Regions from separate parts of the Streptomyces sp. NPDC055189 genome, predicted to be linked through region 4. Evidence: riboswitches for the same ligand, from Rfam matches in the RefSeq annotation. Region 4 holds a riboswitch; each other region holds the start of a gene.

Region 1 (2,176 bases), on a different contig from region 4:
CAGTCGTAGGAGTCGGGTCCTGTGGCGCCCCACACGTACGGCTTGCCGATCTGCGCCTCCGCGAAGTTGATGACCTTCGCGGCCTTCGTCGCGTAACCGCTGTCCGTGTCACCGGAGCCGGAACCCGTGCCCGAGCCAGTGCCCGAGCCGGTGTCGGAGCCCGAGTCGGGGGTCTCCTTGTTCTTCTCGCGCTCCTCGGCCGCGGCCTCTTCCGCCGCCTTGCGCTTGGCCTCCGCCTCGGCCTCCTGCTTGCGGGCCAGCTCGGCGGCCTTGCGCTTGGCCGCCTCGTCCTTCTTCTTCTCGATCGCCGCGAGCCGCGCCTTCTCCTCGGCCGTCAGCTCCGAGAGCATCGTGCGCGCCTGGCCCAGCTTCTTCTGGACCGTCTGCTTGCTCGTCTTGAGGTCGTCCCGTGAGTCGCTCAGCGTCTGAAGGCTCTTGGCGGCCTTCGTGCGCTGCTTCGTCGCGGCGGCCTGCTTCGTCTGGTAGTCGTCGACCGCCTTCTTCTGGCGCGCGGTCAGCCGGTCCGACAGGTGATTCTGGTCGAAGTACCCCTGCGGGTCGTCGGCCAGCATCATCGTGGCCGTCTCGGAGACGGCGCCGGTGCGGTACTGCGCCGCGGCGAAGGAGCCCAGCTCCTGGCGGGCCTCGTTCAGCTTGTCGGTGCGCTCGGCCACATCATCGAGCAGGGTGTCGACCTTTTTGCGCTGTTTGTCGGTGCGCTCCTTGGCCGAGTTGTACTTCTGCGTGGCCACGCCCGCCTGGTGGTAGAGATCGTCGACCTTCTTCTGGACCTCTTCGAGGCTGGGCTTCTGCGGTGCGGACGGCGCCGCCTGCGCGCTCTGTGACAGCAGGGCCACGGAGGTGAGGGCCGCCGTCGTGATGCCGATGGCGGGAGTGGCGCGTAGGGCGGCAATGCGGTTCCGCGGCTTGCGGTGCGACGCCAAGGGAGGCGACTCCTTCCGTAGACCGCCTACCGGGTTAGCTGTCGGGTTCGGGCGGGTGGTTCCGGAAGGTTGCCCTACAGTCCCGTACTGCGTACGGGACCGATTCACCCCAAGTTCATCGTGGGTCCCCGGCTCCGAGGAGATCGAACTCGGCGGAGGCCACCCGTTCCCGGCGGGGTTCGCCGGTGGGAGTACGAGCAGCCCGCGCAGCACGCTAGCCAACTCGTGTGGTCCGTGTGAAGGTTGATGTTCGATATGCCCGATACATTTTCGTTACTTTACGAAGCTCTTGACGCGGGCACGTCGCGCTGAAGCGGAGAGTGATCGTCCGCGGGCAGGGCGTAGCCGGAGTGACGTGGCCGGAACCCGGAGCGGGTTGTCAGTGCGGCCGCCTAGACTCGGGAGGCGATGAGCAGCCTCTTTGATGACAGCTTCCTGGCGGACCTCAAGCCCTCGCGGGCTTCGGAGGAAGAGCCCCCGCCGCCGCCCGAGGACAACACTCCGGAGTCAATCCCGGATGATCTGTTCGACGGGAAGTTCGACGCGCCCACACCGCGGGACGCGCACTACCGAGGCGGGGCACCGCGCCCCGTGCTCGACCCGGCGGCCCTGCTCGACGGGCTGAACGAGAACCAGCGCGCGGCCGTCGTGCACGCGGACTCCCCGCTGCTCATCGTCGCGGGCGCGGGCTCCGGCAAGACCCGGGTCCTCACGCACCGCATCGCTCATCTCCTGGCCGAGCGGCACGTGCACCCGGGGCAGATCCTGGCGATCACGTTCACGAACAAGGCCGCGGGCGAGATGAAGGAGCGCGTCGAGCAGCTCGTCGGGCCGCGCGCCAACGCCATGTGGGTGTCGACCTTCCACAGCGCGTGCGTGCGCATACTGCGCCGCGAGTCGAAGACGATCGGCTTCACCTCCTCCTTCTCGATCTACGACGCCGCCGACTCCAAGCGTCTGATGGCGCTGGTCTGCCGCGACCTGGACATCGACCCGAAGAAGTTCCCGCCGAAGTCCTTCAGCGCCAAGATCTCGAACCTGAAGAACGAGCTGATCGACGAGGAGGAATTCGCGGGCCGGGCCTCCGACGGCTTCGAGAAGACGCTCGCCCAGGCGTACGCGATGTACCAGCAGCGCCTCCGCGAGGCGAACGCCCTCGACTTCGACGACCTGATCATGACGACGGTCAACATGTTCCGCGCGTTCCCGGACGTCGCCGAGCACTACCGCCG
Region 2 (2,176 bases), on a different contig from region 4:
GTGCTGCCCCAGTTCGTGCCCGCGGGCAGCCCCGCGATGCCAAGGACCCTGCTGCTGGCGTCCATCATCGTGGCCCTGGCCCTGGTGTGGTTCCCGGTCGTCGCGCTCCTGGTGGACCGCCTCGGCCGGCGGCTGCGCAAACCGCGCGTGGCCCGCGCCATCGAGGGCGGCACCGGGGTCGTGCTCAGCGCGCTCGGCCTGGTGCTCCTCACCGAGGCGCTGCTCGGCTGACATCGTCCGGCGTGGCCTATTCGCTGTCCCTGTCCGCCGCGCGACGCACCAGGAGCGGGAGCAGGCCCCACAGGCCCGCGCACACCACCAGCGTGCCCGCGCTCGCGATGATCCCGCCGGTCCTGCCCACCGCCACGTCGACGACCAGGAGCACGGCACCGGCGACCGCGAACACCAGGACCACCAGGCCGAACCCGGCGAGGCGGGACGAGACCCGCACGATCCGCGGTTTGGCCTGCCGCCCGAACAGTGACCTGTGCACGGCGGCCGGTGCCGTGAACAGCGCCGCGGCGAGGACGGCGAGCAGCAGCGTGCTGACGTACGTGGCGCGCTGCACCGTGTCGAGCGACGGGAAGCGCTCGGTGAAGGCGAGCGTCAACAGGAACGCGAAGAGGATCTGCACCCCGGCCTGTGTGACGCGCAGCTCCTGGAGGATCTCCGAGAAGTTGCGGTCGGCGCGTTCGAAGGTCGTCTCGTTGCGCGACGGCTCGCCCGCAGCGGTGGAGCTGTTGTTTTCGGCCATGGCGCACGAGTATCCGCGTCGACGCTCTCCACGCCTGACGGACGCGCCGGTCAAAACGCCCGACGGGGGCCGGTCGAGCGGTGGCGGTGAGGCCGCCACCGTCCGACAGCCGTAGATCGGTGACGGGTGATCAGCGCACCCTGCCGTACCAGACGCTCTTGGTCCAGATCTTCTCGAGCCGCACCACGGTGTTCGACTTCGGGGCGTGCCAGATCCGGCCCTTACCGGCGTAGATGCCGACGTGGTACACGTTCCGGCCGGAGTGGAAGAAGACCAGGTCGCCGCGTTCGCGCTTGGACGCGGAGATGTGACGGGTCTTGTTGTACTGCTGTGCGGCGGTGCGTGGCAGCTTCTTGCCCGCGCGCTTGAACGAGTAGAGGGTCAGGCCCGAGCAGTCGAACCGATGTGGACCCGTCGACCCGTAGCGGTACGGAGAGCCCTTCTTCGAGGCAGCGATCTTGAGCGCTTTGGTCGCGTGCGTCGCGGCCTCGGCCTCCGACGTGAGTCCCGGAGCCGCCAGCGTGCCGCCTACGACGGCGAGCGTGAGGGCGGATACCGAACCGGCCCTGGTGAGCAGCGACGGAACATGATTCAGCGCAGTCATGCGCAACCCTTCGTCAGCCGCCTGTGAAGGATGACCTGTCGGATTCGGGCTGGCGAAGTTGCCCGGCCGCGATGTGCGGCTTCACCCCAAGGGTCGGCGTCCGGACCTTCCGGACCGACCCGTCATGCCTGGGTCCTCCACTCCTGCCGATGCACCGATGTCGACCGGTCATCCGGGCGGCGGCAGGACTCGGCGTCCGCCCGGATCGCCCCGCCGCTGTGGCGGGGGCTTGTCGTCGGAAGGGATCTTGACCCGCCAAGTGGTCAAATTCCGAGCCGAAACGGCGTTTTGTGAACCTCCTCACGACTGAACCGTTCGGGTGGACAGGGTCGGATCCGGGATCGGACCAAGGGGTCCGAGCATCGTTCGACCAGCACCGGAACGAAGAATTCCGGCCCACGCGTACGCATCTGACGCAACCGAAGACGGCTCGAAAGACTACGAATGTCTACGCCGAACGAGGTAGCCCGTTTGGTTCGTTTGGAATCGGGTCCGGACGGTTCGGGGGTCAGGGCCGTGGTGACGGGGGCTCAGGACGCCTGCGGAGGCGGCACGGTGACCCGCCCGGCTCGCCGCTCCCCGTCAAGCACGCGCAGCGCCCTGGCCAGCGTCGGCGCGTGCACGGCGCTCTCGCCGCGCTGGTGCATGAGCGTCAGCGCGTCCCGCAGGGCTGTCGCGCTGCCGACCAGGGCCTGGGCGGCGCGCAGTCCGCCATAGGTGTCCGATGCGCGGGCGGGGTTGATCCGGCCCACCAGGTCGACCACTTCGAGATACCGGTCGATTAACTCGCCCTCGGCGCGGGTGAGTGCGGGCAACGG
Region 3 (2,176 bases), on a different contig from region 4:
TGGACGCCTCGGCTCGCACCAGTCTGACGTACCGTCAAAAGCCCCTGGTCTTCGCCTTCGTGCAGAGCAGCAAACCGGTCGCACCCGGGGCACCGGTCTGGCTAGCCTTCCGGCTGGAGCGAGAAGAGAGGAGCCGGACCGTGCGGCGGAAGTCCCCGCAGGAGAAGAAGCGGCTGAGCTACCGGAAGGACCGGCGCAACGCCTACGGCGAGAACGACAAGAGCTCCCGCAAGAGCATCCGCCGGAACAAGCGGGCGTCCAACAGCGCGAACCGGCGGCTCGAACATCTCGCTCTCACGCAGGGAGGCCGCTCCCGCGACACGGCCGACGCCGATGCCGGTGCCGACGCGATCGAGCAGAGGCTGGCCCGACGGCGGCCGAAGTCCTGGAAGAAGTTCCCCGACGCGCCGCTGGGGCAGGTCGTCGCCAAGGCCCTGGAACGGCGGGCCCGCATCCCCTCACAACGGCCGGAGCCCCGGACACATGGTGTGCCGGGGCTCACAGCGGATGGAACGGGGTCGGTCTAGTACGGGCCGTTCACGTTGTCGATCGAGCCGTACCGGTCGGCCGCGTAGTTGCACGCAGCGGTGATGTTGGCGACGGGGTCGAAGCTGTCGGTCGACGTGCCGGGCACGTGGTAGGCCTCGAAGGTGGGGTCGATGACCTGCAGGAGTCCCTTGGACGGCGTTCCGGCCACAGCGTTGGAGTCCCAGTTGTTGGTGACCTGGGGGTTGCCGGAGGACTCGCGCATGATGTTGCGGTGGATGCCTTCGTAGGTGCCGGGGATGCCGTGCTGGGCCAGGACGTCGAGCGACTCCTTGATCCAGCCGTCCAGGTTGTTGGTGTAGGTCTTGGCGGCGGCGGGCTTGGCGGAGAGCGTGTCCGACCGCTCGGAGCGGTCCGCCCGCTGGGCCGGGGCCTTCTCGTCGAGGGTGAGCTTGACTCCGGGCTGGATCAGCTTCGGGTCGTTGCCGAGGGCGCTGCGGTTGTCCTCGTACAGCTTCTTCCAGCTGCCGTTCACGGTGTGCTCCCGAGCGATCTTGGCGAGGGAGTCACCTGCGGCGACGACGTAGGTCTTGGGGGCTGCGGCGGGCTTGACGGCTGCGGCGGCCGGCGCCGCGCTCGCGGTGGTCGCGCCCAGCACCGGGAGGACGAGCACGGCCCCGCCCGCGCCTGCGGCGGCGATGTTGCGGTTGAGCGAGCTGGACTTGGGGCGGCGGTGCTTACCCTTTGCAGGCATGACGAATTCCTCTCCGTCGCCTGCGAGGTGAGCTGTCGGGTTCGGACGGGAGATGTCCGGTCGCACTGCGAATGCGACTTCACCCCGAGCCGTTCCGGAATCCGGATCGGCGGCTTACCTGGGTCCCCCGCTCCTGCCGTGCGTGAGTGTGTGGGTGGGAAGGGTTTCCGGACAGCGGCAGGATTCGGCGTTCCATCCGGATTGACTTTGACATTAAGCGAGAAAGCCGGGAGGGAACAAGACACGAATTCGCATAGGCAATGTCCGAGATCATTCCTCGGCGATAAGGATCTTTCGCTCTCATTGATCAAAAAGGCCAACTTTCGCCGCGCGCAACGGAAGTATGCGCAACGGCTTCCCTGGGGCCGCGGTCGGCGGCGTGACCCAATTCACTGAATCGAGCACGCGCAGGGTCGCCTTAATTGGGCCGAACATTCGGTAAGGCGGACGTCGGTAAGCGTATGCCTTTAATGGCATGAAAAGTTGTTTCGCAGTGCAAAAGTGGACATAAAGGTAGTTCGCTTTACGTATCAAAGCGGGCATATCGGCGTACTGTCGATGTCGCCCCGCCGCGCCTTCTCTTCTCGGCGGCATGGGCCGACAGGAGGCTGGCGATGGCGATGGCGATGGCGGTGAGAGGCGACGGGCATGCGGTGGGGGCTGTTTGGGATGCCCTGCCTTGAGTCCGCAGCGCTACCGCAGTGCGCGCGCTATCAGCAGAATCGGACCGCATCCTGGATGTGACGGCATATCAACATTCAATTCACGTCTGTGCATCAGCAATTCTTGCCCCCTGGCAGCTGATTCCCGTAACTCCCTTCCCGGGGACGGAAATTCGCGCGTCGACGTAACGAGATCCCGCCCGACGCCCCGTAAGGCGTTCGGTCGCGCCGCCGCAGGAGCGGCCGGGGGCCTCCTCCGCGCACCGCCGAAAAT
Region 4 (2,176 bases):
ACGACGAGTCGGACAAGTCGGATGACTCGGCCAAGTCCGGCCGGGACGACGCCACTTCGTCCGACCCCACTCCCTCCACCGGTGACGGCGAAGGCCGCCACCGCGGCGGCAGCGCGGCCGACGAGGCCTCGGAAGGCTCCTCCCGCGAAGGTTCGGGCCGGCACGCCTCCCGCGGCGACGAGCGCGAGCAGGACGGCTCCGACGGGACGTACACGGTCCGTTCCGGAGACAACCTGTGGGCCATCGCCGACGACCTGGACGTGAAGGGCGGGTGGACCGAGCTGTACGCGGGGAACGAGGAGTCGGTCGGCTCCGACCCCGACCTCATCCTTCCCGGTCAGAGCCTCGATTTGGGCGAAAAGTAGGGGTAGTTGGCGAGTCGCTTTGCCTCTGATGTCCAGATTGGCGCAAGTGAGACATGGGTCTCAAAGGCCCTGATCGTCTTTGGAATTCGGCCGCGGTCATGCCTACGGTCGTGACCGCTCGCCACAGCGGGCCCCGCCGGTCGGTACGCCGAGTCCTGCCAACGGCCGTTCGGGAACAGTCGTCGCGTAAGCGCCGTAGGCAGGAGCGGGGGACCCAAGGTTTCCGCCGGGCCCGGCCGTTCAGTCTCGCGAGAGCGAGGCGGAGAGACGGTCAGGAACGGCTAGGGGTTAAGTCGCGCTCAAGGAAGCGCGGCCGGGCAACTTCATCGGCCCGAACCCGACAGCTCACCTCGCAGGCGTCGGTGAGGGGATCACTCATGCTGTTTTCCAGCAAGGGCAAGCACCGCCGCCCGTCCAAGGCCACTCGTGTCGCCACGCTCGCCGGCGTCACCGGTGTCGCGGTCGCAGCCCCGCTGATGGCGGCCGGCCAGGCCTCCGCCGCGACGAACTCCGAGTGGGACGCCGTCGCCCAGTGCGAGTCCGGCGGCAACTGGTCGATCAACACCGGTAACGGCTACACCGGCGGCCTGCAGTTCTCGTCGTCCACCTGGTCCGCGTACGGCGGCACCAAGTACGCGCCCAGCGCCGACAAGGCCTCCAAGGCCCAGCAGATAGAGATCGGCGAGAAGGTTCTCGCGGGTCAGGGCAAGGGTGCCTGGCCGAGCTGCGGCGTCGGCCTCTCGGGCGCCTCCAACGAGGGTGGCGGTGCACAGGAGAGCGCCCCGCAGCAGACCCAGGAGCAGCCCAAGAGCCAGCCCACCCCGCAGACCGAGCAGCCGCAGCAGGCCGCTCCGAAGGCCGCGCCCAAGGCCGAGGCTCCCAAGACCGAGTCCAAGAAGACCGTCGAGACCCCGACCGGCAAGAAGGTCAAGAAGGGCGACGGCGAGTACAAGGTCGAGAAGGGTGACACCCTCTCCAAGATCGCCGAGGCGAAGAACGTCAAGGGCGGCTGGCACAAGGTGTACAAGCTCAACGGCGACATCATCGACAACGCCGACATGATCTACCCCGGTCAGCAGCTGCACCTCAGCTAGTTCTGGCGGGGCGCCTCAGCGGTCTTGATCGTCTGCGGGTGCTCCGTGGCTTGTCGCGCAGTTCCCCGCGCCCCTTCGGGCGCTACCCCGTCCCCACGGACTCCCCGCCCCCGGTGCGCGTATCCCCCGTACGCACCGGGGGCGGGGTATGTTTGTTCCGTTCGTAAACATTTTGCTCTCGGTTTGTCCACAGGACGGGCGGTCGGCTGGCTGTTGTCCGGGAGCCGGTTAGGCTCGTGTCCGCGGGGCCGATGCCCCGCGTACTCGCGTCACATCCCAGAAGGAGATGCTCGTGCCGTCCATCGACGTCGTCGTAGCCCGGGAAATCCTGGACTCCCGAGGCAACCCCACGGTCGAGGTCGAGGTCGGCCTCGACGACGGCAGCACGGGTCGTGCCGCCGTTCCGTCCGGTGCGTCCACCGGTGCTTTCGAGGCCATCGAACTCCGTGACGGTGACCCCAACCGTTACCAGGGCAAGGGCGTCGAGAAGGCCGTCCTCGCCGTCATCGAGCAGATCGGCCCGGAGCTCGTCGGGTACGACGCGACCGAGCAGCGCCTGATCGACCAGGCGATGTTCGACCTCGACGCCACCGACAACAAGGGCTCGCTCGGCGCCAACGCCATCCTCGGCGTCTCGCTCGCCGTCGCGCACGCCGCGTCGGAGGCCTCCGACCTCCCGCTCTTCCGCTACCTCGGCGGCCCGAACGCGCACCTGCT

The links. Region 4 has a riboswitch for cyclic di-AMP ahead of ACWFR3_RS22495 (transglycosylase family protein). Riboswitches for the same ligand answer to the same signal wherever they lie in the genome.
Region 1: another riboswitch for cyclic di-AMP. It lies ahead of ACWFR3_RS12890 (NlpC/P60 family protein); the one in region 4 lies ahead of ACWFR3_RS22495 (transglycosylase family protein).
Region 2: another riboswitch for cyclic di-AMP. It lies ahead of ACWFR3_RS35150 (C40 family peptidase); the one in region 4 lies ahead of ACWFR3_RS22495 (transglycosylase family protein).
Region 3: another riboswitch for cyclic di-AMP. It lies ahead of ACWFR3_RS45265 (LysM peptidoglycan-binding domain-containing protein); the one in region 4 lies ahead of ACWFR3_RS22495 (transglycosylase family protein).

What each region holds. Positions count from the first base shown of each region.
Region 1 is NZ_JBSGSG010000013.1:115,076-117,251, forward strand. Features, by position in the region: gene ACWFR3_RS12890 (NlpC/P60 family protein) at 1-944, opposite strand, end outside; cyclic di-AMP (ydaO/yuaA leader) riboswitch at 953-1,109, opposite strand; gene ACWFR3_RS12895 (ATP-dependent DNA helicase) at 1,353-2,176, shown strand, end outside.
Region 2 is NZ_JBSGSG010000072.1:22,856-25,031, reverse strand. Features, by position in the region: gene ACWFR3_RS35160 (LysE family translocator) at 1-231, shown strand, start outside; gene ACWFR3_RS35155 (DUF6328 family protein) at 248-754, opposite strand; gene ACWFR3_RS35150 (C40 family peptidase) at 885-1,358, opposite strand; cyclic di-AMP (ydaO/yuaA leader) riboswitch at 1,362-1,525, opposite strand; gene ACWFR3_RS35145 (hypothetical protein) at 1,889-2,176, opposite strand, start outside.
Region 3 is NZ_JBSGSG010000145.1:4,235-6,410, reverse strand. Features, by position in the region: gene ACWFR3_RS45270 (hypothetical protein) at 141-527, shown strand; gene ACWFR3_RS45265 (LysM peptidoglycan-binding domain-containing protein) at 524-1,240, opposite strand; cyclic di-AMP (ydaO/yuaA leader) riboswitch at 1,243-1,407, opposite strand.
Region 4 is NZ_JBSGSG010000031.1:28,773-30,948, forward strand. Features, by position in the region: gene ACWFR3_RS22490 (transglycosylase family protein) at 1-365, shown strand, start outside; cyclic di-AMP (ydaO/yuaA leader) riboswitch at 547-739, shown strand; gene ACWFR3_RS22495 (transglycosylase family protein) at 743-1,459, shown strand; gene eno (phosphopyruvate hydratase) at 1,752-2,176, shown strand, end outside.